One region of the Pseudomonas sp. CLCA07 genome, then DNA from elsewhere that is predicted to be linked to it. Evidence: predicted binding sites of a transcription regulator. Region 1 holds the regulator's gene; each other region holds the start of a gene.
What was found. The regulator FliA, encoded in region 1, starts transcription of late flagellar genes. The targets are predictions, from matches to a motif close to CTAAAGTTTNNNNNNNNNNNGCCGNTAA.
Positions count from the first base shown of each region.

Region 2: a site for FliA is predicted at 1,845-1,872, ahead of motA (flagellar motor stator protein MotA). Genes of this name have one in related genera too.
Region 3: a site for FliA is predicted at 3,151-3,178, ahead of ACWGZX_RS08265 (flagellar protein MotY). Genes of this name have one in related genera too.
Region 4: a site for FliA is predicted at 5,151-5,178, ahead of flgM (flagellar biosynthesis anti-sigma factor FlgM). Genes of this name have one in related genera too.

Region 1 covers NZ_CM132131.1:1,308,686-1,316,338, forward strand. Annotated here, with positions in the region: gene ACWGZX_RS06045 (chemotaxis protein CheA) at 1-600, opposite strand, end outside; gene ACWGZX_RS06050 (protein phosphatase CheZ) at 639-1,427, opposite strand; gene ACWGZX_RS06055 (chemotaxis response regulator CheY) at 1,450-1,821, opposite strand; gene fliA (RNA polymerase sigma factor FliA) at 1,989-2,729, opposite strand; gene fleN (flagellar synthesis regulator FleN) at 2,726-3,556, opposite strand; gene flhF (flagellar biosynthesis protein FlhF) at 3,673-5,007, opposite strand; gene flhA (flagellar biosynthesis protein FlhA) at 5,019-7,148, opposite strand; gene ACWGZX_RS06080 (hypothetical protein) at 7,339-7,653, opposite strand, start outside.
Region 2 covers NZ_CM132131.1:3,685,651-3,693,303, reverse strand. Annotated here, with positions in the region: gene motB (flagellar motor protein MotB) at 1-762, opposite strand, end outside; gene motA (flagellar motor stator protein MotA) at 925-1,776, opposite strand; gene ACWGZX_RS17015 (HDOD domain-containing protein) at 1,943-3,487, shown strand; gene ACWGZX_RS17010 (rhodanese-like domain-containing protein) at 3,530-4,345, shown strand; gene asd (archaetidylserine decarboxylase) at 4,364-5,224, shown strand; gene serB (phosphoserine phosphatase SerB) at 5,366-6,580, opposite strand; gene ACWGZX_RS16995 (AhpA/YtjB family protein) at 6,716-7,653, shown strand, end outside.
Region 3 covers NZ_CM132131.1:1,808,128-1,815,780, reverse strand. Annotated here, with positions in the region: gene ACWGZX_RS08285 (bacterioferritin-associated ferredoxin) at 156-374, opposite strand; gene ACWGZX_RS08280 (peroxiredoxin) at 687-1,289, shown strand; gene rnt (ribonuclease T) at 1,364-2,041, opposite strand; gene pyrC (dihydroorotase) at 2,038-3,084, opposite strand; gene ACWGZX_RS08265 (flagellar protein MotY) at 3,244-4,149, shown strand; gene ACWGZX_RS08260 (argininosuccinate synthase) at 4,279-5,496, shown strand; gene ACWGZX_RS08255 (hypothetical protein) at 5,676-6,257, opposite strand; gene ACWGZX_RS08250 (response regulator transcription factor) at 6,854-7,480, shown strand; gene ACWGZX_RS08245 (PA3496 family putative envelope integrity protein) at 7,563-7,653, opposite strand, start outside.
Region 4 covers NZ_CM132131.1:1,470,164-1,477,816, reverse strand. Annotated here, with positions in the region: gene ACWGZX_RS06770 (sensor histidine kinase) at 1-486, shown strand, start outside; gene ACWGZX_RS06765 (glutamine synthetase family protein) at 687-1,928, shown strand; gene ACWGZX_RS06760 (MFS transporter) at 1,998-3,365, shown strand; gene ACWGZX_RS06755 (flagellar brake protein) at 3,433-4,179, opposite strand; gene ACWGZX_RS06750 (flagella synthesis protein FlgN) at 4,272-4,739, opposite strand; gene flgM (flagellar biosynthesis anti-sigma factor FlgM) at 4,788-5,114, opposite strand; gene flgA (flagellar basal body P-ring formation chaperone FlgA) at 5,281-6,042, opposite strand; gene ACWGZX_RS06735 (chemotaxis protein CheV) at 6,124-7,056, shown strand; gene cheR (protein-glutamate O-methyltransferase CheR) at 7,103-7,653, shown strand, end outside.

The sequences.
Region 1 (7,653 bases):
CAACGACTCGAACTCGGCATCGGTGATTTCGTCGCTGGCAGCGGCATCGTTGACCGGCGTTGGTGCAGCAACCGGAGCTTCGGCCTCAGCCTTGACGGCGTTGAGCGAGTCCAGCAGTTGTTCGAATTCGTTATCGGTGATGTCGTCCGACTCACTTTCAGCAGCAGGTGCTTGCGCCACTTCAGCAACCGATGCTTGTTCATCAGCTGTTTGCGGCTCGGCCAGACGGGCCAGAGCCGCCAGCAATTCAGGTGTCGCAGCCGTGACCGGGCTACGCTCGCGGACTTCGCCGAACATGCTGTTCACCGCGTCCAGCGCTTCAAGGACCACGTCCATCAGTTCCGAATCAACGCGACGCTCACCCTTGCGCAGGATGTCGAATACGTTCTCGGCGATGTGGCAGCACTCCACCAGCTCGTTGAGCTGGAGGAAGCCGGCGCCCCCTTTTACAGTGTGAAAACCGCGAAAAATTGCATTGAGCAAGTCCGCATCATCCGGTCGGCTTTCCAGCTCGACCAGCTGTTCGGACAGTTGCTCTAGAATCTCGCCGGCCTCAACCAGGAAATCCTGAAGGATCTCTTCATCGGCGCCGAAGCTCATTAAGGGGGGTGCTCCTAAAGGTCTAAAAACCTGAAAACCTAAAATCCAAGACTGGATAGCAAATCGTCCACATCGTCCTGACCGGACACAACGTCTACTCTTTTATCGGCATGAATCTGCGGACCTTCACCCTGAGAGAGATGTTTTTGCGGATCTTTTTCAGCCAGCATCGATTCACGGTCATGTTCGATACCCGCAAAGCGGTCTACCTGGCTGGCCATGAGTACGAGCTTGAGCAGGTTGCTTTCAACTTCGGTGACCAATTGGGTCACGCGCTTGATGACCTGACCGGTGAGGTCCTGGTAATCCTGAGCCAGCAGGATGTCGTTGAGGTTGCTCGACACCCTGCGGTTGTCTTCGGTGCTGCGTGCCAGGAAACCGTCGATACGGCGGGCCAGTTCGCGGAACTCTTCAGCGCCGACTTCGCGGCGCATGAACCGTCCCCAATCCGTGCTCAACGCCTGGGCTTCGTCAGCCAGGCTATTGACCAGCGGCGTGGCGTTTTCCACCAGATCCATGGTGCGGTTGGCCGCGGCCTCGGTCAGCTTGACCACATATCCCAGACGCTCGGTGGCATCGGTGATCTGCGACACTTCCTCGGCTTGCGGCATGTTCGGGTCAATCTGGAAATTGACGATCGCGCTGTGCAGCTCGCGAGTGAGCTTGCCCACTTCCTGGTACAGGCCGCGGTCACGGGTCTGATTGAGCTCATGGATCAATTGCACAGCGTCGCCGAACCTGCCTTTTTCAAGACTCTCGACCAGTTCGACTGCATGTTTTTTCAGGGTCGTTTCGAAATCGCCCTGTGAAGATTCTTTATGCTCCATAGCTCCCCCGTGGCGCAGTGGATCAACCGATGCGTTCGAAAATCTTCTCGATTTTGTCTTTCAACGCCTGGGCCGTGAAGGGTTTGACCACATAGCCGTTTACACCGGCCTGGGCCGCTTCGATGATCTGCTCGCGCTTGGCTTCAGCAGTCACCATCAGCACCGGCAGGTGCTTGAGCTTTTCATCGGCGCGCACGTGGCGCAGCAAGTCGATACCGGTCATGCCAGGCATGTTCCAGTCGGTCACCAGAAAGTCGATGCTTCCGCTATTGAGAACCGGAATGGCAGTGGTGCCATCGTCGGCCTCGACCGTGTTGGTGAACCCAAGGTCACGCAACAGGTTTTTTATGATCCGCCGCATCGTTGAGAAGTCATCAACGATGAGGATTTTCATGTTCTTGTCCAATTCGACCTCCAAGCAGTCTTAAACGCGCCCAGCACCTGGACGCGCCATTTCAATCAATCCGGCAATGCATTCGATGACTGTCTGGAGCACAACAGATCGCGACCGGTGCCGTTGAAAACCGCACCAGCCTCGTTCGCAGTGTCCCCACACTGCCTTCAGCGCGCTCGCCACTCCCCCAAACGCCCCCGCAAACGGGCCGCGCACTGGCTGTGTAACTGGCTGACCCGCGATTCGCTGACCCCCAGGACCTCACCGATTTCCTTGAGATTCAACTCTTCGTCGTAGTACAGCGCCAACACCAGTCGCTCACGCTCCGGCAAATTGGCAATCGCGTCCGCCAGCGCAGCCTGAAAACGTTCATCTTCCAGATCGCGTGACGGCTCGAGATGAGCACTCGCGCCATCCTCGTGCAGCCCTTCGTGTTCGCCGTCCTGCAACAGATCGTCGAAACTGAATAAGCGGCTGCCCAGGGTGTCGTTCAAAATCCCGTAATAATCGTCGAGACTCAATTGGAGTTCGGCCGCAACCTCGTGATCTTTAGCGTCACGGCCGGTTTTAGCTTCAATAGAGCGAATTGCGTCACTGACCATGCGGGTATTTCGGTGGACCGAACGCGGTGCCCAGTCCCCCTTGCGCACTTCATCGAGCATGGCGCCGCGGATTCGTATGCCCGCGTACGTCTCGAAACTCGCGCCTTTGCTGGCGTCGTATTTGGTCGACACTTCAAGCAGGCCGATCATCCCGGCCTGGATCAGGTCTTCAACCTGGACACTGGCTGGCAGACGGGCCAGCAAGTGGTAAGCAATGCGTTTAACCAGTGGCGCGTAACGCTCGATCAGCTCGTACTGCGCGTCACGTGCCGACATCTTGTAGAGGTTGTAGCCACTGGCTGTCATAGGACGGGTCCCGCGGTCTGCTGCACGAGCCGCTCGACAAAGAATTCCAGGTGCCCACGCGGGTTGGCAGGCAATGGCCAGGTATCGACTTTTTGCGCGATGGCCTTGAACGCCAGGGCGCACTTGGAACGCGGGAAGGCTTCATAAACGGCGCGCTGCTTCTGGACGGCCTTGCGCACGCTTTCGTCGTAAGGCACCGCGCCGACGTACTGCAGGGCGACGTCGAGGAAGCGATCAGTGACCTTGGTCAACTTGGCGAACAGGTTGCGACCTTCTTGCGGGCTCTGGGCCATGTTGGCCAGGACGCGGAAGCGGTTCATGCCGTAATCGCGGTTAAGCAGTTTGATCAGGGCGTAGGCGTCGGTAATCGAAGTCGGTTCGTCGCAGACCACCAGCAAGACTTCTTGCGCTGCACGAACGAAACTGACTACCGAGTCACCTATACCCGCGGCGGTGTCGATCACCAGGACGTCGAGGTTGTCGCCGATGTCGCTGAAGGCCTGGATCAGGCCGGCGTGTTGAGCCGGACTCAGGTGAACCATGCTCTGTGTGCCGGAGGCCGCCGGAACGATTCGAATACCGCCTGGGCCCTGCAACAGAACGTCGCGCAGCTCACAGCGGCCTTCAATCACGTCAGCCAGGGTCCTTTTGGGTGTCAGTCCCAGCAGGACGTCGACATTCGCCAGGCCCAGGTCAGCGTCCAACAACATGACGCGACGGCCGAGTTCGGCCAGGGCCAGTGACAAATTCACTGACACGTTAGTCTTGCCGACGCCACCTTTGCCGCCGGTCACCGCGATCACCTGTACGGGATGCATGCTGCCCATGTTATTTCTTTACCTTGTCTTGCATAGACGGAGGCCACATTACTGGCTGCGCGTTCGCTAAAGGAACAATGCATGGCAGGCCATCGATGTAGGTACAAAAACTGTTCATTACTACCTTAGCCGACCTGCTTGGTCGGGCTGTGGTAAATGTCAGCGAACATATCAGCCATGGCTTCTTCGCTGGGTTCTTCCTGCATTTGCACACTGACGGCGCGGCTGACCAACTGATGACGACGCGGCAGATGCAAATCATCCGGAATCCGCGGGCCATCGGTCAGATAGGCCACCGGTAACTCATGACTGATCGCCAGGCTTAACACCTCGCCCAGACTTGCCGTCTCATCCAGTTTAGTCAGGATGCAGCCAGCGAGCCCGCAACGCTTGTAACTATGATAAGCGGCCGTTAGAACCTGTTTCTGGCTGGTGGTTGCCAGCACCAGATAATTTTTTGATTTGATGCCACGTCCGGCCAGGCTTTCGAGTTGCATGCGCAGTGCCGGATCGCTGGCCTGAAGACCCGCAGTATCAATCAGCACCACGCGTTTACGCAGCAGTGGTTCCATTGCCTGAACCAGGGACTGCCCCGGATCGACGTGGGTCACCGACACATTGAGAATCCGCCCGAGCGTCTTGAGCTGCTCCTGGGCGCCAATGCGAAAGCTGTCCATGCTCACCAGCGCGATATTCTGCGCGCCGTACTTGAGCACGTAGCGGGCGGCGAGCTTGGCCAGGGTGGTGGTCTTGCCCATGCCGGCAGGACCGACCATGGCAATCACGCCGCCCTCTTCCAGTGGTTCGATTTCCGGTGTGGCGATCATCCGCGCCAAGTATGCCAGCAACATGCGCCAAGCCTGACGAGGCTCATCAATGTCGGGAATCATAGCCAACAAATCGCGGGACAACGGGCCGGACAGGCCGATGCGTTGCAGGCGACGCCAAAGGTTGGCCTGAGCCGGACGGCTGCCTTGCAGCTGATTCCAGGCCAGCGAGCCGAGTTGTACTTCCATCAGTTCGCGCAGGCTATTGAGCTCGAAACGCATCGAGTCGAACGCACGTGGGTCAACGCCACCGGCGGCAGGTGCCGGGGCGGGTTGCGCGTGACGCGGTTCGGCGTAGGTCGGTTCGATCAGCGGCTCGGCTGCAGTGAGTGGCAGGCCGGCGAACAACTGGCGATTGGTGGTCTTGTCACCGTCGGTCTCGCCATCGCCACGCAGACTCAATTCGGCCTGGGCAGTGACGATCCGCGACTGGGTCTTGCGCAGCTCATCCTCGAGTTCCATGTTCGGAACACGCGGGGCCAGCGCCGACAATTTGTAATCCAGGGCAGCCGTCAGCTCGACACCACCGGCGATCCGGCGATTGCCGATAATGGCGGCATCAGCGCCCAGCTCATCACGAACCAGTTTCATGGCCTGACGCATATCGGCGGCGAAAAAACGCTTAACTTGCATAAACCACTACCTCAGCCGTTGGGCCCTACTGTCGCAACGATGGTCACTTGCTTGTTGTCAGGGATTTCCTGATAAGCCAACACATGCAAACCCGGGACTGCCAGTCGGCCAAATCGCGACAACATTGCGCGAACCGGACCGGCCACCAGCAGAATCACCGGTTGACCTTGCATTTCCTGACGCTGCGCTGCATCGATCAACGAGCGCTGCAGCTTCTCTGCCATGCTTGGCTCTAGCAGAACACCCTCTTCCGAGCCTTGTCCTGCCTTCTGAAGACTATTGAGCAATATCTGTTCCAACCTTGGCTCCAGCGTGATCACTGGTAGCTCAGAGTCAGTGCCTACAATGCTTTGGACGATTGCGCGGGATACGCCGACGCGCACCGCAGCCACCAACGCGGCAGTATCTTGACTCTTGGCAGCATTGTTGGCGATCGCCTCGGCGATGCTGCGAATGTCTCGCACGGGCACCTGCTCGGCCAGCAGCGCTTGCAACACCTTGAGCAACTGCGACAGCGAAACCACGCCCGGCACCAACTCCTCAGCCAATTTAGGCGAGCTTTTGGCCAGCAATTGCATGAGTTGCTGGACTTCTTCGTGACCAATCAGTTCGCTGGAGTGCTTGTACAGAATCTGGTTCAGGTGGGTTGCCACGACCGTACTGGCATCGACCACGGTATAACCAAGGGATTGCGCCTGCGCGCGCTGGCTGATTTCGATCCAGACCGCCTCTAACCCGAAAGCCGGATCTTTGGCGGTTATGCCATTAAGCGTGCCGTAGACCTGCCCCGGGTTGATCGCCAGTTCGCGATCAGGGTAAATCTCCGCCTCAGCCAGAATCACCCCCATCAGGGTCAAGCGATAGGCACTCGGCGCCAGGTCGAGGTTGTCACGTATATGCACAGTCGGCATCAAGAAGCCCAGGTCCTGGGACAGTTTCTTGCGCACGCCCTTGATCCGCGCCAGCAGCTGACCTCCCTGATTGCGGTCCACCAGTGGAATCAGGCGATAGCCGACTTCCAGACCAATCATGTCGATCGGCGTGACGTCGTCCCAGCCAAGCTCTTTGGTTTCCATGGCGCGGGCTGGCGAAGGCAGCAGTTCCTGCTGACGCTTGACCTCTTGCTGGGCCTGGACCTTGACCACGTTCTGCTTCTTCCAGAACAGGTACGCACCACCGGCAGCGACAGCCGCCATGCTCAAGAAGGAGAAGTGCGGCATGCCTGGCACAAGCCCCATCACCGCCATCAAACCCGCTGCGACGGCCAGCGCTTTGGGCGAAGCGAACATCTGGCGGTTGATTTGCTTGCCCATGTCTTCCGAACCGGAAGCACGGGTCACCATGATCGCCGCCGCAGTGGACAACAGCAGTGATGGCAATTGCGCCACCAAACCGTCACCAATAGTCAGCAGCGCGTAAACCTTGCCGGCGTCGACGAAGCTCATGTTGTGCTGGAAGATACCGACGGCGATGCCGCCAATCAGGTTGATGAACAGAATCAGTAGGCCGGCGATGGCGTCGCCGCGCACAAATTTGCTGGCACCGTCCATGGAACCGTAGAACTCGGCTTCCTGGGCCACTTCCATCCGGCGCAGTTTGGCCTGGTTCTGATCGATCAGGCCGGCGTTCAAATCGGCGTCGATTGCCATTTGCTTGCCGGGCATCGCATCGAGGGTGAAACGCGCGCTCACCTCGGAAATCCGCCCGGCACCCTTGGTCACCACGACGAAGTTGATGATCATCAAAATCGCGAAGACCACGATACCGACCACGTAGTTACCGCCAATCACCACCTCACCGAAGGCCTGAATCACCTTACCGGCGGCGGCATGACCGTCCTGACCGTGGAGCATCACCACCCGTGTGGAAGCCACGTTCAGCGCCAATCGTAACAGCGTCGCCACCAGCAGAATGGTCGGAAATACCGCAAAATCCAGTGGCCGCAAGGCGTAGACGCAGACCAGCAGCACGACGATGGACAGCGCAATGTTGAACGTGAAGAACACGTCGAGCAGGAACGGCGGTATCGGCAGCATCATCATGGCCAGCATGACCAGCAGCAACAACGGCACACCCAGATTGCCCCGACTCAAGTCGGCAACGTTTGTGCGGGCATTGTTGAATAACTGAGAGCGATCCACCGGTTTTCCCCGTTCCTTTAAAGCAAACTTTTGACGCCTTAAGCAGGCGCAAAGCGGCTACTGCAAGAAGCCTTCCAACTTTTGCAGGAATGGGGATTGAGATTTTTTTGCGGGAATATGGTGCCTGATGGACTGACCGATTCTCAGCCAACGACTACAACAGGCACCCAGTCCAGATCAGTTGAAGCAATCAACCCGCTGTCATAATGCGCTTTTCAGAAATGCTGCCGAATTCAAGTGCCTTACCGATCATGTAACGCGTTCCTCGCAACATCCGAAGACCTTCCACTTCCACATAGTCCTCATGTGCATACCCGAGAGATGCCACTGTGCCGGGTGCTTTTTCACGGGAAGCCGAATGCCCCAGAAGAAGATCGAGCGCCCACTGAAAGCGGATGATTGGCAGATCACCGATAACGATCTGGCGTGTGTTGTCACCCCAACGAAAGTCCACCCGCGCGGTAATCTGCAGATGCCCGTCCACAATGGTCAATACTGGCTTGCC
Region 2 (7,653 bases), 2.4 Mb from region 1:
ACGGTCGAACAGCGCCGACGAGGCATAACCGACCACCCGCGCCACCTGTTGATCCGGGTAACTGCCGGCGACCAGCGCACGGCGAGCAGCGTTGGCACGGTTGGCCGAGAGTTCCCAGTTGCCGAAGTCACCGGTGCCCGAGTACGGTTTGGCATCGGTGTGGCCGCTGATGCTGATCTTGTTCGGCACCGCTTTGATGGTGTCGGCCATGGCCAGCAGGATGTCTTCGAAATACGGCTTCAGACGCGCACTGCCGGAATCAAACATCGGGCGGTTTTCGGCGTCCATGATCTGGATGCGCAAACCGTCTTGAGTGATCTCGAACAGGATCTGGTCCTTGAATTTCTGCAACTGCGGATTTTCATCGACCTTGTTCTGCAACTCTTGCAGCAACAACTCCAGGCGCTCTTTCTCAACCTGCTCGGCCAAGCCTTCGACCTGTTCGGTGTCGATGGTGACGCGGTCTGGCTGCGGCTGCGACTTCACTTCGGGGTTGAGGGTTTTCTCTGGCGCCAGGGTCGGCGAGCCGCCCAGATCGATGATGTACGGCGTGCCACTTTCGGTAAAGCCGACCGGGTCTTTGAAGTAACCGGCGATGAGGATTTTCTGTTCCGGTGTTGCGGTGGACAGCAGCCACAGCACCAGGAAGAACGCCATCATCGCCGTCGCGAAGTCCGCGAAAGCGATTTTCCAGGAACCGCCGTGATGCCCGCCCGCGTATTTCTTGACGCGCTTGATGATGATCGGCTGGTTATTTTCCATACAGAGTGCTCTGTCTCACAAATACTGTTCCTTTTTGACGGTGCCTGTTGTCGCCATACGGCGTTGCCGCTCCTCGCCATAGCGAGCTATGACTCGTCGCGGCGCCTTGTCTGGCAACAACAGTCACTCGCCAAAAAAGGAACGTATTTGCAAAACAGAGCACTATCGACCGCGAACCGCTTGTTCCAGCTCAGCGAAGCTAGGACGGTGCGCCGGGTACAGAACCTTGCGACCGAATTCCACGGCCAGCGATGGTGGCATGCCGGACGCCGAGGCCACCAGCGACGCCTTGATGGCTTCGTAGACGTTCAGCTCTTCCTTGGCATCGTGGGCCAGAGCATGGGCCAGCGGGCCAAAGAATCCGTACGCGGCGAGAATACCGAAGAAGGTACCTACCAGTGCCGCACCGACGTGCACGCCGATCATTTTTTGATCGCTATCACCCAGGGAGGCCATGGTCACCACGATACCCAGTACCGCCGCGACGATACCGAAACCCGGCATGGCGTCAGCGATGCCGTTTACCGCGTGGGAAGGGTGATCCAGATCTTCCTTGAGGCTGGTCAGTTCCATGTCGAACAGGCCTTCGAGCTCATGGGGTGCCATGTTGCCGGAGGACATGATGCGCAGGTAATCGCAGATGTACGCGGTCATGCGTTCATCTTTGAGCACCGCCGGGTACTTGGCGAAGATCGGGCTCGCCGCGGCATCTTCGATGTCGCCTTCGATGGCCATCATGCCTTCGCGGCGGCTTTTGTTGAGGATCTCGTAAATCAACCCCAGCACTTCAAGGTAGAAGGTGTGGTTGAAACGCGAACTGAACATCCCGAAGGCTTTCTTCAGAACGTGCTTGACCATATGGCCAGGGTTGGCCTGCAGGAATGCGCCCAGGGCCGCACCACCGATAATCATCACCTCGAAAGGCTGAATAAGGGCGGCAATCTTGCCGTGGGAGAGCACGTATCCGCCAAGCACGCTTGCGAATACGACGATGATGCCGAGAATTTTAGCCATAGGTAGGAAAACACTTACTGAGTCGGGTTCAAGGTCATATTCGGAAGTTGAAAAATCTCTACTTCTCCTTATCGGCAAAACTGCGCCAGACTATAGCCCGTTCAAGCGAAAAGCTAATTTAGCCTACTCCGGGCATAGGTAAGGCAGACGATGATTGCGTCCAACCATGGCTAACCAAACGAACATTGCAACTCAAAAACCGACCACGCTTGAAGGCTGGGTCAAGCTTCTCGATGGCGTGCGCCTGCCGGTTCCGCAAGTCAGCCATGACCGTGTCTGCAAGGCCATCGCCGATAACCGCAGCTCGCTTCGCGATATCGCAGAGCTCATGCAAGACAGCCCGGCCCTGGCCTTGAGCATCATTCGTGAAGCCAATCGCCACACCCATGGCAGCATGACCGAGCCTGCGGAAAACCTTGAAGTAGCGATCAATCGCCTCGGTTTGAAGCGCACCGAAGAACTGCTCGCCCGCCTGCCCGTAGAGCCCCTGTCACAGATCCCGATTGCGTTGCGCCAGTTGCAGTTGCAGTTGATCAGCCAGCACGCGACGCAACAGGCCAATGGTTTTTTTGCCAGTCGCCTGGCGCGGCTGTGGCAGGACATTCACTGGGGCAGCCTGCTGTTTCTCTCGCCACTGTGGCCCATGGCGCTGACCCATCCGCAATTGCTTGAAGAGTGGGAGCTGCGGGTCATCCATAAAGGCGAATCGGCACGCAACGTCGAAAAGCAGTTGTTTGGTGTGCGCCTGCTGGATATTTGCCAGACCCTGGTGAGCCTCTGGCGCCTGCCGATCTGGGTGGAACAGGGTTATCGCCTGCTGCTGACCGAGCAGCGCGAGCTGGTCAAAGTCCTGCGCATCGCCCGCGACAGCGATCATCCCTTGCGCCAGCAAAACCGCCTCGATGACGATCCGACTCTGCGTCGCTGGCTCAATCAGCCGGCCAATACCGTGCTATTGGCCAACGGCCTGGCGCTGTCGGCACAACAGGCGTGGGACAGCCCTCACAGCGCGCGCTGGCAATACCTGACCAGCCTTTACCTGCAAATGCCCATGGCCGAGGTGCAGCAGCAATTGCACCAACAGGCGGCCAACAGCGCCCGGCTGCATGCCATGCCGGAACTGTGGCACCCCGCTGTATCGCTGCTCTGGCCGCCTGGCATGAACCGTGTCCACGCCGGGCTGCTACCAGCACCGGCGCCGACCACCGAAGACCTGGCGAAGTGGCGCAGCCAATGCGCCGAGTTGCTGGTGGAGCCAAGCCCCTTCACCAACGCCATGCACTTGACCACCTCCGCCCGGGACGCTCTGGTCGCGTGCGGCATGCGCCGAGTGATGATCTTGATGGCTGACCGCACGCACGCCAATCTGCGGGTGCATCAGATTGCCGGATTGCCGAAAGAAACGGCCGGGCTGAATTTCGTGGTGAACCAAAGCAACGTGCTGCAACGTTTGCTCTCGCAACAAGCGCAGGTGCGCCTGACACCGGCCAACAACGCCCAGTTTTCGGCCTTGTTGCCTCCCAGCCTGCGCGCGCAGTTCCGTGGCGAACACCTTTTGCTGCGCTCGCTGATCAATAATGGTCGGGTGATCATGGTGGTGGTGGCGGATCAGGGCGGCGGACCGTTCTCGGAAATCACCGTGCAAGCCTTCGGTAAAACCGCGCAGTGCATCGAGAAATCCCTGCACACCTTTAGCCACCGCGGCCAATGACGCTGCGCTACAATCTTCCCTTTTGTGCTCTGGAGACCTCACATGTCTGACTTCTCTGGCTTGCCGCTGGTGATCGAGCCGAGCGACTTGCTCCCTCGCCTTGAGTCCCGCGATCTGATTCTGGTGGACCTGACCAGCAGTGCCCGTTACGCCGAAGGGCATCTTCCCGGCGCGCGCTTTGTCGATCCGAAACGCACGCAACTCGGCCAGGCGCCTGCGCCGGGGCTGATGCCACCGAAAGCGTCACTCGAAGCGTTGTTCGGTGAGCTGGGACACAATCCCGACGCGGTGTACGTGGTGTATGACGACGAAGGCGGCGGCTGGGCCGGGCGTTTTATCTGGCTTCTGGACGTCATCGGTCACCGTAAGTACCACTATATCGACGGTGGCCTGCCAGCCTGGCTGGCAGAAGGCATGCCCATGTCGATCCAAATCCCGCCCCCCGTTGGCGGCCCGGTGGCATTGACGCTGCACGACGAACCCACCGCTACCCGCGAATACCTGCAAAGCCGTCTCGGCGCCGCCGACCTGGCGATCTGGGACGCACGCGGGCCGCTGGAGTACTCCGGCGAGAAAGTGCTGGCGGCCAAGGGCGGGCACATTCCCGGCGCCGTCAATTTCGAATGGACCGCAGGCATGGATCAGGCGCGCAACTTGCGCATCCGCACGGACATGCCGCAGATCCTCGAACAGCTCGGCATCAGCAAAGACAAAGAAGTGATTACCCACTGCCAGACTCACCACCGTTCTGGCTTCACCTATCTGGTGGCCAAATCCCTCGGTTATCCGCGGGTCAAAGGCTATGCCGGTTCCTGGGGCGAATGGGGCAACCATCCCGACACGCCCGTAGAGATTTAAGGTTTTTAAGGACAGTTAATGAATAAGCGTCTGTTTATCCTCAGCCAATACCTGTTGCCTCATCACTTGCTCTCGCGACTGGCCGGCTGCATTGCCGAATGCCGCGTGCGCTGGTTCAAAAACGCCTTTACCGCCTGGTTCGCCAAGCGTTATCAGGTGGACATGTCCCAGGCCCTGGTCGAAGACCTGACCGCCTACGAGCACTTCAATGCGTTCTTCACCCGCGCCTTGAAAGACGGCGCTCGCCCGCTCGACGAAACTCCGGGCGCCATTCTCAGCCCGGCCGACGGCGCAGTCAGCCAGCTCGGCCCAATCGAACACGGTCGCGTGTTCCAGGCCAAGGGCCACAGCTTCAGCGTGCTGGAGTTGCTGGGCGGCGACGCGGCCAACGCCGCACCGTTCATGGGGGGTGATTTCGCTACAATTTACTTGTCGCCGAAGGACTACCACCGCGTGCACATGCCGCTGGCCGGCACCCTGCGTGAGATGGTCTACATCCCGGGCCGAATCTTCTCGGTCAACCAGACCACCGCCGAAAACGTTCCGGAGCTGTTCGCTCGTAACGAGCGTGTGGCATGCATTTTCGACACTGAGCGCGGGCCGATGGCCGTGGTGCTGGTAGGCGCGATGATCGTTGCGTCGATCGAAACCGTCTGGGCCGGGCTGGTCACGCCGCCGAAACGCGAGCTGAAAACCTTCCGCTACGACGAAGCCGCCCGCGCGCCGATCCACCTGGAGAAAGGTGCGGAATTGGGTCGCTTCAAACTGGGTTCGACCGCTGTCGTGCTGTTCGGGCCAGACCAGGTGAAATGGGCCGAAGAACTGGCGGCCGGTTCGCCGGTGCAGATGGGCCAGGGCATGGGCCTGCCAAAGGCCTGATCCGCTGACCCAGAATCACTTTAACCTGTGGCGAGGGGGCTTGCCCCCGTTGGGGCGCGTAGCGCCCCCCCTAAAATCGGTGGCCGCTGCGCAGCCAAACGGGGGCAAGCCCCCTCACCACAAAGACCGACTCAGACGATTTCAGAGCTGTCCGTCGCGATCGCGGAAGCCCAGCAGATACAGCACGCCATCCAGCCCAAGGGTGGAAATCGCCTGCTTCGCCGACTGTTTCACCAGCGGCTTGGCCCGGAACGCCACACCCAACCCGGCAATCGCCAGCATCGGCAAATCATTGGCGCCGTCACCGACCGCAATGGTCTGCTCCAGTCGCAATCCTTCCTTATGGGCCAGCTCACGCAGCAAGTCAGCCTTGCGCTTCGCATCGACAATCGGCTCGACCGCAACACCCGTGACTTTACCGTCGACCACTTCCAGTTCGTTGGCAAATACGTAGTCAATGCCCAGCTTGGCCTGCAATTGCTTGGCGAAGTAGGTAAAGCCACCCGACAGAATGGCGGTCTTGTAGCCCAGACGCTTGAGTTCGGCGAACAGGGTTTCAGCACCTTCGGTCAAGCGCAGGGAAGCACCGATCGAATCCAACACGCTGACATCCAGACCTTGCAGCAACGCCAGACGTTCTTTGAAGCTCGCGCGAAAGTCCAGCTCGCCGGCCATCGCTCGCTCGGTGATTTCCGACACCTGATCGCCGACACCCGCCGCCTTGGCCAGTTCGTCGATCACTTCAGCTTCGATCAGGGTCGAGTCCATGTCGAACACCGCCAGGCGACGGTTGCGACGGAACAGCGAGTCTTCCTGAAAGGCGATGTCGACGTTCAGTTCCTGCGCAACGCTGAGGAACTCGGCCCGCAGCGCCTGCGGATCAGCCGCTTCACCACGCACGGAAAACTCGATGCAGCCCTTGCCCTTGTCAGCCGGGGTGTCCAGCGGCATGCGTCCGGACAGACGATCGATGTGATCGATGTTCAGACCATATTTGGCGGTGATCGAGCTCACGGCCTGCAATTGCCCGGCAGTCACTTTGCGGGTCAATAACGTCACGATGTGGCGTTTCTTGCCCTGATTGCCGACCCACTGCTGATAATCCTCTTCGGACACTGGCGTGAAACGGACCTGCTGATCGAGCTTGTATGCCGTGAACAGGATGTCCTTGAGCACTGACTTGCCTTGCTCGGTATCCGGAATTTCAACCAGGATGCCAAACGACAGAGTGTCGTGGATCACCGCCTGACCGATGTCGAGAATGTTCACACCACCCTGGGCCAGAACGCCGGTAATGGCCGCAGTCAGACCCGGACGGTCGACTCCCGTGATGTTTATCAGGACGATTTCGCGCAAGGCGCACCCCCGCAGGTGGAAAAAAACCGCATTCTACCCACTTTCAGTGACCATCGGGCACCGTGAGCGCTTTGACGGTCTAGGGCCTGTCGCTATACTGCGCGTCAACTCCACGGACAAAAGAGCCGAGCTCAAGTGAACCGGCCTACGCCAGTAAAAACCGACAACTTCTTTCTGCTGATCTTCCGGGCACTGCGCCACCGCCGTGTACCGATTGCATTGCGCATCGCCAGCCATAACGTGATCCTGGTCGCCCTGGCCCTGGTGATCTACGCCGGCGTGATGGGTTTGCAGTTCAAGCAGGCCATGCACGAGCAGGCAGATGCGCTGGGCGAAAGCCTGACCACGCAGACCGCCACCTCCGCTACGGAGCTGTTGGTGTCCAACGACATCCTCAGCCTCAATGTGCTGCTCAACAACCTGACCAAGAACAAGCTGGTGGCCCACGCCGCTATCTATAGCGTGGATAACCGCATCCTCGCCGAGGCCGGTCAGCGTCCCAAGCACAGCCTGCTGGGCGAAGCCGAGGGCATGTACCAGAGCAAGATCACGTTCCAGGACGTGACCGCCGGGCAACTGCGCATCAGCCTGGACATGGACCAATTCCAGCAGCCAATGACCATCAGCCTGCAAAGCATGGGCATTTTGAGTGCGATCCTGTTGGCGTTGTCGCTGGCCCTGAGCCTGCGCCTGGGTCGGCACATCTCTACGCCGCTGCTGCAATTGCGCGTATGGCTGCGCAATATCGACGAATACACCCCGGCCACTGAGCGTCAGGACGAGATCGGCGACCTGGCCCGTCAACTGCACGCCAATTTCGCACCGGAGCCCGCCGAGCCGGAACCGGCGCCGGAGCCTGAGTACGACGACAGCGATGAAGACGCGGACGACAACGAGCCGACCTTCGAAGTACGCAACTTGCGTGACCCGAGTTTCGATGAAACCAAACCGGTCGCCAGCCTGAAACCAGCGCCACGACACATTGTCAGCACCGTTGAAGACGACGATGACGATGATGCGTTTGCCGACCTGCGTGACGAGTCGGTCGCCGTCGCACCGAAACCGGCAGCAAA
Region 3 (7,653 bases), 500 kb from region 1:
AGCCGCGTATGTAAGAGTGTCAAACCTAAGTTATTGAAACTTATATGAAAATTAATCGGAATAAGAATGTTTGTGTTCCGCGTCTAGGGCGTAAGCAGTTGATTTTCAGACATAAAAAAACCGGACATCAAGTCCGGTTCTTTGAAACTAAGTAATTAAGCGGCAGTAAATTCTACAGGGAAAGGTATGGCTGCCTGGGCCGATTGCAATTTGGTCAGGGTTTCGCGAACCACTTCCTTTGCAAGGCAGGCGCATTTGCCGCATTGGCTGGCTACGCCAGTGGCCTGACGGACTTCCTTATAGCTGCAGCAACCTTCATAGATTGCATCGCGGATTTGACCGTCGGTGACGCCAGTGCAGAGGCAGACATACATAAGTGAAAACCGTCGCTGGTTGTGACTCAATTGCGATGGATCTTAATGTTAACGAGAATGATTGTCAAAGTGCTTTCTGAAGGCTTCGCGTTAAAAGCGGACGTGACCGACGAACGGTTTTCATCCGGGTAATCTCCCGGTCACTGTAACAACGGTAAATTTACGCTCCTGCAAAAAACCGTTGAGGACAGCTCAAAAACGCCGTGTATGATGGTCGGTCCTTCGAAGGGGATCGTGTCACAGGGCTGTCGCCTGAGGGTGGCAGGCTGATGCGAATCCAGTTCTTCACGTTAATAGACCAGGAGATTTTCAATGAGCGTACTCGTAGGCAAACAAGCCCCGGACTTCACCGTTCCAGCTGTACTGGGCAATGGCGAAATCGTCGACAGCTTCACCCTGTCGTCGGCCATCAAAGGCAAATACGGCCTGGTGTTCTTCTACCCACTGGACTTCACCTTCGTTTGCCCGTCCGAGCTGATTGCTCTGGACAACCGCATGGCTGACTTCAAGTCCCGCAACGTTGAAGTGATCGCCGTATCGATCGACTCGCACTTCACCCACAACGCCTGGCGTAACACCCCGGTAAACAATGGTGGTATCGGCGAAGTTCGTTACACCATGGCTGCCGACATCAAGCACGAAATCGCCAAGGCCTACGACGTTGAGTCCGAAGGCGGCGTGGCTTTCCGTGGCGCGTTCCTGATCGACGACAAAGGCGTTGTCCGTTCGCAGATCATCAACGACCTGCCGCTGGGCCGTAACATTGAAGAGCTGGTCCGTCTGGTCGACGCTCTGCAATTCCACGAAGCGCACGGCGAAGTTTGCCCTGCCAACTGGAAAAAAGGCGACAAAGGCATGACCGCTTCGATCGAAGGCGTTGCGGCTTACCTGACCGAGAACGCTGCGGCGCTGTAAGCCCAAGCGTCAGGCAATAAAAAACCGGCCTCTGATGAGGCCGGTTTTTTTATGCGCGGGATAAATCAACAAGATCAGTCGTTGAAGTCTTCCCAGCCGCCCATTTGTTTCCAGCGATTGACGATGCCGCAGAACAGCTCTGCTGTCTTCTCGGTGTCATAGCGAGCCGAGTGAGCCTCGCGACCGTCGAAGTCGATATCGGCTGCCTGACAGGCCTTGGCCAGCACGGTTTGACCGTAAGCCAGACCGGCAAGGGTCGCGGTGTCGAAGCTGGAGAACGGATGAAACGGGTTACGTTTCATGTCCAGGCGTGCGACCGCTGCGTTGAGGAAGCCCAAGTCGAAGCTGCTGTTGTGGCCGACCAGAATGGCCCGTTTGCAACTGTTGGCTTTCAGAGCCTTGCGAATGCCACGGAAGATATCGGTCAGCGCGGCTTCTTCACTCACCGCCATGCGCAGTGGGTGATCGAGTTTGATCCCGGTGAATTCAAGCGCGGCCGCTTCGATGTTCGCGCCTTCAAAAGGCTCTACACGGAAGAAGTAGGTGTGATCGGGGTACACAAACCCTTTCTCGTCCATCGCGATAGTGGTTGCCGCAATTTCCAGCAGGGCGTCGGTGGCCGAGTTGAAACCACCGGTTTCTACGTCGACGACAACCGGCAGGTAGCCACGGAATCTGGCTGCCATCGGATGACGAGGACCACCTCCGCCGCTTTGACCGTCCTGTTCGTCGTCGAAATGGTCTTCACTCACGCGTGTTCCTCCAGCAGGCGCCAGCGCAGTTTTTCACCGGCGCGCAGCGGGATAACGGTCAGCTCGCCAAATGGCAGGCTGGTTGGGGCGGTCCACTCATCGCGAACCAGGGTAATGCGGTCGGTGTTCGCTGGCAGGCCATAGAAGCGCGGGCCGTAGAGGCTGGCGAAGGCTTCGAGCTTGTCCAGCGCGTTGCGTTGTTCGAACGCTTCGGCGTACATCTCGATGGCCGCATAAGCGGTGTAGCAACCGGCGCAGCCACACGCGGCTTCTTTGGCGTGCTGGGCGTGGGGTGCAGAGTCGGTGCCCAGGAAGAATTTTTCGCTACCGCTGGTGGCGGCGTCGAGCAGGGCTTCCTGGTGCGTATTGCGCTTGAGAATCGGCAGGCAATAGAAGTGCGGCCGAATCCCGCCCACCAGCATGTGGTTGCGGTTGTACAGCAGGTGATGCGCAGTGATGGTCGCGCCGACGTTGGCCGAAGCCTCGTTGACGAACTGCACGGCATCGGCGGTGGTGATGTGTTCGAACACCACTTTGAGCGTCGGGAAACGCTCGACCACACGACGCATGTGCTCATTGATGAAGATTTTTTCGCGGTCGAACACGTCGACATCGCCACGGGTGACTTCACCGTGAACCAGCAAAGGCATCCCGACGTCGGCCATGGCCTCAAGCGCAGGGAAGATTTTGTCGATGCTGGTGACGCCAGAATCCGAGTTGGTGGTCGCGCCGGCCGGGTACAGCTTGGCGGCGTACACGAAACCGCTGGCCTTGGCCTCGCGAATTTCTTCAGGCTGGGTGAGGTCGGTCAGGTACAGCACCATCAACGGTTCGAAGCGACTGCCGGCCGGGCGTGCAGCGAGAATCCGCTGGCGATAGCCATCGGCTTCAGCGGTGTTACGCACCGGAGGTACCAGGTTGGGCATGATGATGGCGCGACCAAAGGTGCGCGCGACATCCGCAACGGTATTGGTCAACACGGCACCATCGCGAAGATGAATGTGCCAGTCGTCGGGACGCAGCAGGGTCAGGCGGTCGGACATGAGGGAATTCCAGGCGGGTCAAACTCAGGGGAATGCTACCGGAAAAGACACTTGCAGGCACTCGCTATCAAGTTTTGCAGGAACTTACCGATATGAACGAGGTATGCCGTAAACATGCGTGTGTCGGTCTTTTTGTCGTAGAAGCCAGTGGAGCCTCCCGTGCGCCAGCGTTATTTAGCCTTGCTCAGTGTGTTTGCCAGCCTTCCTGCAATGGCGCTGACTTTCCAGACACCTCTGGAGAGCATCGAGTGGACGGTCGAAGGTGACAAGTTCGAATGCCGCCTGACTCAGCCGGTCACTGATTTCGGCTCGGGCGAGTTCGTGCGCCGTGCTGGCGAGCAAGCGACGTTTCGTTTGAATGCCTACAACTCAATGATCGGTGGTGGTTCGGCGACGTTGCTGGCGGCCGCCGCACCGTGGCAGCCGGGGCGGGGCGATATCAACCTGGGATCCGTCAGAATCGGCAGCGGCAATGTGCTGTTCAATAGCTCGCAAGCTCAGGCCGGGCGCTTGATCAGCGGATTGATCGATGGCCGCAGCCCGGTGATCCGGCATACTTCCGGCGATGGCCGGGTGTCGGAAGTGCGTCTGTTGCCGGTCAAGTTCAACAAGGCGTTCAGCGACTATCAGAGTTGCGTGGCGAAACTGCTGCCGAAGAATTTCGAACAGGTTAAAAGGTCCGAAATCGGTTTCCCGGGCGAAAGTATCGACCTCAGCCCCCAGGCCAAGGCGCAGTTGCAGGTGATGCTTGAGTTCATGAAGGCTGATCCGTCGGTGAATCATATCGAGCTTGACGGGCACTCCGACAACAGTGGCAATCGCCTGACCAACCGTGAGCTGTCACGCCGCCGCGCCTTGGCGGTGATGGACTATTTCAAGGCCAACGGCATTCAGGAATCGCAGATCACTATGCGCTTCCATGGTGAGCGCTACCCTGTGGCGCCGAACACCAACGCTGGCAATCGCGCGAAAAATCGTCGGGTTGCGGTGCGACTGGAGCGTGTGGCACCGACCGAGCAAGGCGCGCCGCAAATCGCTACGGGCGGTACTTCGGCAACTTCCTGACTCGCCGGTCATCGTCGCGCTCTCGACAGATTCTGTCGCTTCGTCGTCTTAAGCTGTCGCGCCTCTGTAAATTACCGCGTTTGAGCGGTAGACTTCCCGGCTTTCCGTAGAATCCCGTGGAGTGATGGCATGGCGGACGTAAACAAGGTCGTTCTGGCGTATTCCGGCGGCCTGGACACTTCGGTGATCCTCAAGTGGCTGCAGGATACTTATAACTGTGAAGTGGTGACGTTCACTGCTGACCTGGGTCAGGGCGAAGAGGTCGAACCTGCGCGCGCCAAGGCGCAGGCCATGGGCGTCAAAGAGATCTACATCGACGACTTGCGCGAAGAATTCGTGCGTGATTTCGTTTACCCGATGTTCCGCGCCAACACCGTTTACGAAGGCGAGTACCTGTTGGGTACTTCCATCGCTCGTCCGTTGATCGCCAAACGCCTGATTGAAATCGCCAACGAAACCGGCGCTGACGCCATTTCCCACGGCGCTACCGGCAAGGGCAACGACCAGGTTCGTTTCGAACTGGGCGCTTACGCCTTGAAGCCAGGTGTGAAAGTGATCGCTCCGTGGCGCGAATGGGACCTGCTGTCCCGTGAAAAGCTGATGGATTACGCTGAAAAGCACAACATCCCGATCGAGCGTCACGGCAAGAAAAAATCCCCGTACTCGATGGACGCCAACCTGCTGCACATCTCCTATGAAGGCGGCGTGCTGGAAGACACCTGGACCGAGCACGAAGAAGATATGTGGAAATGGACCGTCTCCCCGGAGAACGCTCCAGACAAACCGCAGTATCTGGAACTGACCTACCGTAACGGCGACATCGTTGCACTGGACGGCGTCGAAATGACCCCGGCCACCGTGCTGGCGACCCTGAACCGTATCGGTGGTGCACACGGTATCGGTCGTCTCGACATCGTCGAGAACCGTTACGTGGGCATGAAGTCCCGTGGCTGCTACGAAACCCCAGGCGGCACCATCATGCTGCGCGCTCACCGTGCGATCGAATCGATCACGCTGGACCGCGAAGTGGCTCACCTCAAAGACGAGTTGATGCCGAAATACGCCAGCCTGATCTACACCGGTTACTGGTGGAGCCCTGAGCGTCTGATGCTGCAACAAATGATCGACGCGTCCCAGGCCCACGTGAACGGCGTGGTTCGCCTGAAGCTGTACAAGGGCAATGTGATCGTTACGGGTCGCAAGTCTGACGAATCGTTGTTCGATGCCAACATCGCAACCTTCGAAGAAGACGGCGGTGCTTACAACCAGGCCGACGCGGCGGGCTTCATCAAGCTCAACGCCTTGCGTATGCGCATTGCTGCGAACAAAGGCCGGAAGCTGTTCTGAGCCCCTTGAAGCAGTCATAGAGCTGTGGCCTTGTCGGTGACAAGGCCACAATTCTGAAAAGGGAAGTTTTTCCTGTTGCGCACCGTGTTTTTCAACGTTCTTCTTGTTACTCGTACAATTCCTTCTGCTTTTTTCTCTCTCTGAGTTTTAGAGAGTTGTCCTGTTCGGCTATCGGGCACTCAAGCCATAGTCGTCACACCCTGTGAGCTCACGTTATAAGCGACCCAGAACGCTGTGTGGCTGCGTTTCCTTGTTTGCTTTGAATACTTGAGCGCGCTTTCTTTCAGTAGCGCTTCTGAATCGGTACACGTAAGAAATACGATCAACCGTGCAGAGGGGGCCTGAGGTGCCTGGACCTTCTCGATCAATGTGTTGAATTCCATTTTTTTGCTCATCCTTCGTACATCAACGATGTGTAGATCCTTTAGCAATGCCGGTAACCGTACCTGATGCTCAATCCAGTGCTTGGTCGAGTCTGTCGGTGCGAAACTTTCCGATTGATCAGCGTTGGCCATCACCTTTATGAAATGTTTTCCCTTCTCAAAATCAGAGGGGGCGTACAGTGATCGGTAGTTGAAGTTGAGTGTGGCGAAGAATAGGAAAAGCAAATAAAAGGGGAAGCTGATAAGGAACCAGATGTAAATCTTGCGTTCATCATTATCGAGAAAGGGCAACGAAACAGCCGCTGAGGTTTCAGACAGTGTTGCAAATACCGCGATGATTGTCATGGGGTTGGTAATTCTTGATTTGGGTTTTATCATGTTTTTTGCTCATATAGGACTATCTTTTCTCGATTTGTAAGTTTGGATTTCTCAAGTGTATTTTAGTTTGGTTGTATTGGAGCTGTTGTTATTTTGTGGGTCCTTTTAGTTGGGTTTCTAGTGGGTCTTATAGTAGCTGGATTAATGGCGGGTCGGGTATAGCTGCTGTTCGTGTTTTAAGAAGAGTTATGTTGATCTTTAATGCTGGAGTGTTGCTCGATGTTGATCTGTTAGCATTATGTTGGTCAGGTGGTTGATGCTGCGCCTCCAAGGTGTGAGTATTTAGGGTTGAAGTGTTGGTTGCTTTTTAAGCGTAGCCCAATCGCCGGTGTTTGTCGGGCTGCACGTTCACTGTCCTGTCCCCTTGGTTTTTTAGGATGTAAATCGATACACAAAAAATTCAAAAAGCCGCGCGTTGATGGACGGGTAAAATTTAAGAAACACAGTATTTGTGCAAATCTTGTAAGAATTATCCTTCTTGTTTGTAGGGAATGTCTCTCGGTGTGGGTCGCTGAGGGGGGCGGCATGCCATGGATGAAACGACTAGGCTATTGTGCGGGCTCTAAAAATTCGAACAGCGAAAATTGGAATTGCCCATGAATAAAGTGCTGATCGTGGATGATCACCCCGTCATTCGTCTTGCGGTACGTATGCTAATGGAGCGTCATGGCTACGAAGTCATTGCAGAAACAGATAACGGCGTGGACGCATTGCAACTGGCCCGCGAACTTATGCCGGATATTGTCATTCTGGATATTGGAATACCGAAGCTGGATGGGCTGGAAGTCATTGCGCGACTGACATCGACGGCGATGCCTCTTAAAGTGTTGATATTGACTTCACAAGCACCTGGGCATTTTTCCATGCGTTGTATGCAGTCAGGGGCTGCAGGCTATGTTTGCAAACAGCAGGACCTCACTGAATTGCTCAGTGCGATAAAAGCCGTTCTTTCAGGCTACAGTTACTTTCCGAATCAAGCGTTGCATACCGTACGGTCCAGTCTTGGCAATGCCAGTGAAGCCGATATGGTGGATCGTCTGTCCGGGCGCGAAATGATGGTGTTGCAACAGTTGGCCAGAGGCAAGACCAATAAGGAGATTGCCGATGGAATGTTCCTCAGCAATAAAACCGTCAGCACTTACAAAACTCGCCTGTTGTTGAAGCTCAATGCGCGCTCCCTGGTCGATCTGATCGAACTGGCTCAGCGCAATGGTCTGGTTTAAGTGCCACTAATGGCTGATGAGGCGGCGCTCATCAGGGATCGGCACTTAGTAAAAAGCCTCCGTTTAGGGAGGCTTTTAGGTGTTAAAGGTCAAAATCGTAATCGGCCAATTGCTTTTGCAGTCGGCGCTCCTCCAGCAAATTGTCGATGGTGCGGCGTTTGCTCAGGTTGGTC
Region 4 (7,653 bases), 160 kb from region 1:
TACAAACTGGGCGTCAATCAGCTGCCGGTGCAACCGGCCTACCATGATCTGGATGACTTTCTCGAAGCGCAATTGGCGAGCCATCAAGAGGTGTTCGCCAGTCGCGGCATTCTCGCGACCTATGAAGTCGACCCGTTGTGCCCGCTGGGTTTCTTCGACCGCGAGCTGGTCGCCTCGGTGCTGGCCAACATCATCAACAACGCCATTCGTTACGCGCGCGAGTCACTGCTGATCAGCGTCAGTGACGAGGGCGGTCAGTTGGTGCTGGCCATCAACGACGATGGCGACGGTTATCCAGCCGAGATGATCGAGTTTCAGGCTGACTATGTGCCGGGCATCAATTACAGCAGCAGTAGCACCGGTCTGGGCCTGTACTTTGCCGGACGGATCGCCGCGCTGCATCAGCGCAATGGTGTCGGCGGAAGCACCCGGCTCAGCAATGGCGGCCCGTTGGGCGGTGGTGTGTTCAGCCTTTACCTGCCCTGACGGTTCTTTATTGTGTGGCGCTGCTTGATATTCTGAACAGGTGGAGCCTATTTTTGTACGGGTCGCCGTTCGCGGCTCGCACAACGAAGGATTGCGTCATGACTACCGATGGACATCGTTCACTCGCCCAGCGATTGGCGGGCATTGATGAGATTGAATGTGTCACGCCGGATTTGAATGGCGTGCCTCGGGGTAAAGTCATGACGGCCGAGGGCTTTCTCGAAGGACGTCGGTTGCAGTTGGCGCGTGGTGTGCTGTTGCAATGCATCATGGGCGGCTATCCGCCAGCACGTTTTTACGGCAGCGATGATGGCGACCTGGCGTTGGTGCCTGACCCTGCGCACATCTATCGCTTGCCCTGGAGCCAGCAGCCTCGGGCGTTGGCCATTTGCGATGCGGATGAATTGAGCGGTGAAAGCTCGAGTCTGTCGACCCGCGGCCAACTCAAGTCAGTGATCGCGCGCTACGCAGCTCGCGGTCTGGCGCCGGTGGTGGCGACCGAGCTGGAGTTCTTCGTGTTCGCGCCCAATCCCGATCCGACTCAACCGTTCCAGCCGCCGCTGGGCCTGGACGGTCGTCGTGAGGTCGGTCAGTCGGCGTTCAGTGTCAGCTCCAATAACGGCTTGCGGCCGTTCTTCAGGGAAGTCTACGCATGCATGGCGGCGCTGGGCTTGCCGCGCGATACCTTTATGCACGAAATGGGTGTGAGCCAGTTCGAGATCAACCTGCTGCACGGCGATCCGCTGCTGATGGCCGACCAGACGTTGTTGTTCAAGCACCTGCTCAAGGAAGTCGCGCTCAAGCACGGCTTGAACGTGGTCTGCATGGCCAAGCCGCTGGCGCACACGCCGGGTAGTTCGATGCATATTCACCAAAGCATTGTCGACATAGCCACCGGGCGTAACGTGTTCAGCGACGAGGCCGGTCAGCCGACTGCCATCTTCCGTCACTTCATCGGCGGTCTGCAGGCCAGCATGGCCGACTTCACGGCGCTGTTTGCACCGAACGTGAACTCTTATCAGCGCTTGTGCCATCCGTATGCGTCACCGAACAATGCTTGCTGGTCCCACGACAATCGTGCCGCAGGGTTGCGCATTCCGGCCAGTTCACCGGTCGCTCGTCGGGTCGAGAACCGTTTGCCGGGGGCCGACGCCAATCCGTACCTGGCCATCGCGGCCAGTCTTGCCGCCGGGTTGTACGGCATTGAAAATCAGCTGGAGCCCAGCGAGGCAGTCCAGGGTGAGTTTGAAGTGCCGGATAATCTTTCGTTGCCGTGTACCTTGCATGCGGCTCTTGAGCGTCTGAAACGTAGCCAATTGGCGAAGGAACTGTTTGGCAATGAGTTCATCGAAGGCTACGTCGCTTCGAAGTCCATGGAGCTGACCAGCTTCTTTGATGAAATTACCCCCTGGGAACGGCGTGTTTTAGCAACCCAGGCCTGACGCTTCGTCGTCTTCAGTCTATTGTTTCGGTAGTCTGATCCCCACTGCAAGGAGCCGCTCGGAACGCCGATGCGCCAAATCTGGAAATCCTTTCGAGCGCTGTATTTCGCCTCGCTGATGATGTTGATCGGCTCGGGCCTGTTAAGCACTTACCTGGCCTTGCGCCTGGCAGCCGATCACGTCGACAGCTTGTGGGTCGGTGCGTTGATGGCGGCCAACTACTTCGGCCTGGTGCTGGGCGGCAAGATCGGTCACCGACTGATTGCCAGGGTCGGGCATATTCGTGCATATGCCGCGTGCGCCGGGATCGTCGGCGCGGCGGTATTGGGCCATGGGTTGACTGATTGGCTGCCGGCCTGGCTGTTCCTGCGGGTGATTGTCGGCCTGGGCATGATGTGCCAGTACATGGTCATCGAGAGTTGGCTCAACGAACAAGCCGATGCCAACATGCGCGGCAAGGTATTTAGCGGCTACATGATCGCGTCTTATCTGGGGTTGGTACTGGGTCAGCTGATACTGGTCATGCACCCCGGCCTGGGCCTGGAACTGCTGATGCTGGTCGCCTTGTGCTTCGCCCTGTGCCTGGTGCCGGTGGCACTCACTCGACGAATTCACCCGGCGGCGTTGCACCCGGCCCCAATGGAGCCGCGCTTCTTCATCAAGCGCGTGCCGCAGTCATTGAGTACGGTGTTGGGGGCAGGGTTGATCGTGGGTTCGTTCTACGGTCTGGCGCCGTTGTATGCATCCCAGCAGGGGTTGTCCAACGAACAGGTCGGCCTGTTCATGGGTAGCTGCATTTTTGCCGGCCTTTTGGTGCAGTGGCCGTTAGGGTGGCTGTCTGACCGCTATGACCGGGCGCTGTTGATTCGCTGTTTTGCCTTCAGCCTGGCCTTGGCCGCGTTGCCGCTGGCGATCTTGCAGACCGTGCCGATTGAGGTGTTGTTCATCTCCGGGTTCCTGTGTTCGCTGGTGCAGTTCTGCCTGTATCCGTTGGCGGTAGCATTCTCCAATGACCACGTCGAAGGAGATCGCCGGGTCTCGCTGACGGCGATGCTGCTGGTGACTTACGGTGTCGGCGCCAGCATCGGGCCACTGGTCGCCGGGGTACTGATGAAGCTGTTCGGCAGCCACATGCTCTATGCATTTTTCAGTTTCTTCGCGCTGGTGCTGGTGTGGCGGATCCGCCCGAAAGCGGTCACCAATCTGCATCAGGTCGACGATGCGCCGCTGCATCACGTGGCCATGCCGGACAGCATGTCGAGTTCGCCGCTGGTGGCGTGTCTTGACCCGCGTGTCGATGAGCAGGTCGTGCAGGAGCAGATGCACAGCCCGCCCCATCCGGAGTCGGATTCAGAGCCGGAACCGGAAGCAGATCCGACGCCACCGGACGATCCGGACTCAGGACGCGAACAAAGTTTTACTGAAGCCAGACCCTGACTGTTGATGCATAAAAAAACGGGCAGTCACCGCAAGGGACTGCCCGTTTTTTTGTTGACGCGTCGTATCAGAAGTCGTCTTTGTCGAAGCGCCGTGCTTCACGCTGAAGCTGGTACACGAACCGCTCGACCTGACGCTGCACCATCCCGCTCATGTTGTGAAAGCGGATACCGGCGAAGGTGGTGGAGATCTTTTCTTCGAAGTGCAGGTAACGCAATTCCGCTGGTGTGGTCATGCTGCCGAAGGGCAGAGCGGCAACGAAGCGGTCGTAGACCTGACCCAATTGCAGTTTGCCAGTGATGTCACCGTCAAAGCGCAGCTTGCAGCCTGTGGCGGAAATATCCAGCAGCTTGCCGCTGATCGGCGATTTGAGCTTTTCACCGCCCAGTTCGACCTCGACCAGTTGCGCCAGCTTCAATGCCGCCCGGAAGGCGTTGCGGCGCTGGTGGTAAACCACTTGGTCGGGGAGTTTGCCGCGATAGCAGCGCGTATTGTCGGATTCGTCAATGCTCAGTGGACCGTTGCTTTCCCAGGCGATGCGCACGCCCTCGTGGAAGCCTTCGACCCGAAACGATTCGCCCGCCAGCAGATAGCGTTCGCCATCGCGGGGCACCATTTCGTCCAGGGCGATCATGTCGGCGTCACGATCGACATCTACCAGATAGCTCTGGAAACGCTGATTGCGTTCATGGAACGTAATAATCAGCGGGTCATGACTCTCTTGTAGTTGCCGAAGGTTGCCAGCGATCTCCATTGGTGTGGAAAGCACTTTGGGTGGCTGTGGAGCATCTTCCGCGTTTAAGGCATTGGACACGGTTCATCATTCTCCGGACAAAATATGTTTGCGCATTGCCAGTATATTGCCAGCATGTGGCGCGCCTAGATAGAGCGAACTCATCAACAGGTTCAAGCCTGACTGAGCGGGCGTGGCTTCGCTAACTTGGAGGTTGATCCGCGAGCATCGTAAAGCGCGGGTGGTTCGCCGCCGGTGAGAATCTTCAGCTGATTGGCCGTGGCGGCCTGCTGAATCAGGATCGACTGGCCATTATTGACATTGATCGTTTGGCACTGAGTCAGCAGGGCTGTCAGCGCGTCACTCTGCTCCAGCAGCTGCTCACCGACGCTTGATTGGCTGGCGAGTTGCTCCAGGCCTTGGCGATTGGTGGGCAGGTTGAGGCTGGCGAGGATTTCGCTGCGTTTGCGGCCATGCTGTTCGAGCAGAATGATCATTGCCTGTTTGCGCGCCAGAATGTCTTCGAGCAGTGGCATGTCGCGACCATGCAAGGCGAGGGACTCGGTTTGCAGTAATTCCAGCAAGTGTTGCGCTGGAGCAAAGTCGTCGATGATCAGTTGCAGTAAATTAGTGTCGTGCATGGCTGGCCTTGGGTTTTAAGCGTCCAAAAGCCTGGCGCAGGCCGTGGCCTAGCGCTGGGCTTCGAAGTTGAGCAGTTTGCTGGCTACACGGTTGCTGTCGACTTTATAGCTGCCATCGGCAATCGCTGCTTTCAACTCGGCCACGCGGGCGTTGTCGACGGCAGGCTGATCGCGCAGCTTGTCAGTGACCTTCTGCAACTGCTGAGCCTCATTGCTGAGGTGTACCGATTCCCCGCTTTTGGCGGTACTGGCCTGTTCGGCCGGGGTATTCAGCGGCGCGGATTTGCCGGCTTCGGCAGTGTCCTTGTTGGCGCTGGTACGCGTACTGCCGGTAAGTGACGAGGAACTGTTCAAACGGCTGAAATCGATGACCATGATAAAAAACCTCTGGGAATTTGGACGCTTGCCATGTTTTCGGCTCTCCCTGCAAAAACTTTAGGCCCATTTATCAATGAGCATGCATGCGCCAGCGCATTTCCTGCGTGCGGCACAGTTTAGGGAACAGCCACGGTCAGCGCCATGTTTTCACCCACAGAGATCTCTACATGGCCACTTCCACCTGGCCCGGCGCGATGACCTGCGCCTTGATGACCCGTTGGGAGTTGAGGTTTTTCACCCGAATCTGTTCACGCAAGCCTCCATTCGACAGGGCTTCGCCCGGCATGCGCACGCTGAGCGTACCACTGCGGGCGGTAATCACCACTTGGTCGCCCTTGGTGATGACTTCGGCCTGTTCGAGATGAACCTGCGTCAGGACCTGATCGGTGACCGTTGGTCGGGTCAGTTTCTGTCCGATCGCCTGATCCATAGAGGTGAAGTACCCCTGGCTGATCAGGCTGATGTCTCGTTCGCGCAGCACCACGTCACCCGGCTCGATAAAGCCGGCTCGCTTGAGCGGCCGAGTGGTGGTGACGACGTCGCGAAACAGGCGGACTTGAGCGGGTACGAAGACAGTCCAGGGGGCGGTGCTGTCGCAACGGACCTTGACCGTGACCCGGCCAATCGGGGTCGCCGGGCTCTCTAAAGTGGCTGTCAATTCCCTGTCGCACAAGGGCATGCGCAGACGCGGGTCGAGCTGATTGACCTGAATCTCATAGCGACCTTCGGTTTGGCTGGTCGCCAAATAGTCTTCGACAGTGAACTCAAGAAAGCCCTGAGTGACGCCGATAAGCATGTCAGGCAATGTAACTGCGTCAGCAAGGGCAGGGCTGCCAGCGTTGAACAGGCAAACGGCCGATATCGCGCAAAGCCATTGGCGAGCGATTGATGTCAGGCGTCGAAAAAATGTCGGTTCTGTGTTCATAAGCGTTAAAAAGCAAGCGCCGTGCCGTTTCGTGATGAAAGCGCGTCGCAACACACTCAAGCGTTGTGTAGGAGTCGGTGCATGGCTGGTGTAATGGATGCGGTAAACCAGCGCACGCAACTGGTAGGGCAGAATCGCCTTGAGCTGTTGTTGTTCCGTCTCGACGGCCAGCAGCTTTATGGGATCAATGTGTTCAAGGTTCGGGAAGTGCTGCAATGCCCCAAACTCACGCTGATGCCCAAATCCAGTCCTGTCGTGTGCGGTGTGGCAAGTATCCGGGGGGCGACCATTCCGATTCTTGATCTGGCGATGGCGACCGGCTCCGGCGCGTTGAAAGATCAAAGCAGTCCGTTCGTGATCATCACGGAGTACAACACCAAGACCCAGGGTTTCCTGGTGCGCTCGGTGGAGCGCATCGTCAACATGAACTGGGAGGAGATTCATCCGCCACCTAAGGGCACGGGACGCGATCATTACCTGACGGCAGTGACGCGGGTCGACAATCAGCTGGTCGAAATCATCGACGTCGAAAAAGTGCTGGCGGAAGTAGCGCCGACACCGGAAGCGATTTCGGTCGGTGTGGTCGATGTCGAAACCCAGCATAAGGCCTTGTCCTTGAAGGTCTTGACGGTCGATGACTCGTCGGTGGCGCGCAAACAGGTGTCTCGTTGCCTGCAAACCGTCGGCGTTGAAGTGGTGGCGTTGAACGACGGCAAGCAAGCGCTGGATTACTTGCGCAAGCTGGTCGACGAAGGGAAAAAGCCGGAAGAAGAGTTCCTGATGATGATTTCCGACATCGAGATGCCGGAGATGGACGGGTACACGCTGACGGCCGAGATCCGCAACGACCCTCGCATGCAAAAGCTTCATATCATCCTGCATACTTCGTTGTCGGGGGTTTTCAATCAGGCGATGGTCAAGAAAGTCGGTGCCGATGACTTCCTTGCCAAGTTCCGTCCTGATGACCTGGCATCCCGGGTAGTCGACCGGATCAAAGCAGCAGACAACAGCTAGGGGCCTTCTGCCCCCGGTGGTTCACACGATTTAAGAGGCGGCATCTTTGTCTACGGGTAATTTGGATTTCGAACAGTTCCGGGTCTTCCTGGAAAAAGCCTGTGGCATTTTGCTCGGTGAAAACAAGCAGTATCTGGTCTCGAGCCGTCTCAACAAACTGATGGAACAGCAGGGCATCAAGTCGCTGGGTGAGCTGGTCCAGCGTATTCAGACCCAGCCACGCAGCGGTTTGCGCGAGATGGTGGTGGATGCCATGACCACCAACGAAACCTTGTGGTTTCGTGACACCTATCCCTTTGAAGTGTTGAAGAACAAAGTGTTGCCGGAAGCCATCAAGGCTGCACCCGGACAGCGCTTGCGGATCTGGTCGGCGGCCTGTTCGTCGGGTCAGGAACCGTACTCGCTGTCGATGTCCATCGATGAGTTCGAACGCGTCAACCTGGGCCAATTGAAGATGGGCGCGCAGATTGTGGCCACCGATCTGTCCGGCACCATGCTGGCCAACTGCAAGACCGGCGAGTACGACAGCCTGGCGATTGGCCGTGGTCTGTCGCCCGAGCGCCTTCAGCGTTACTTCGACCCGAAAGGGCCGGGGCG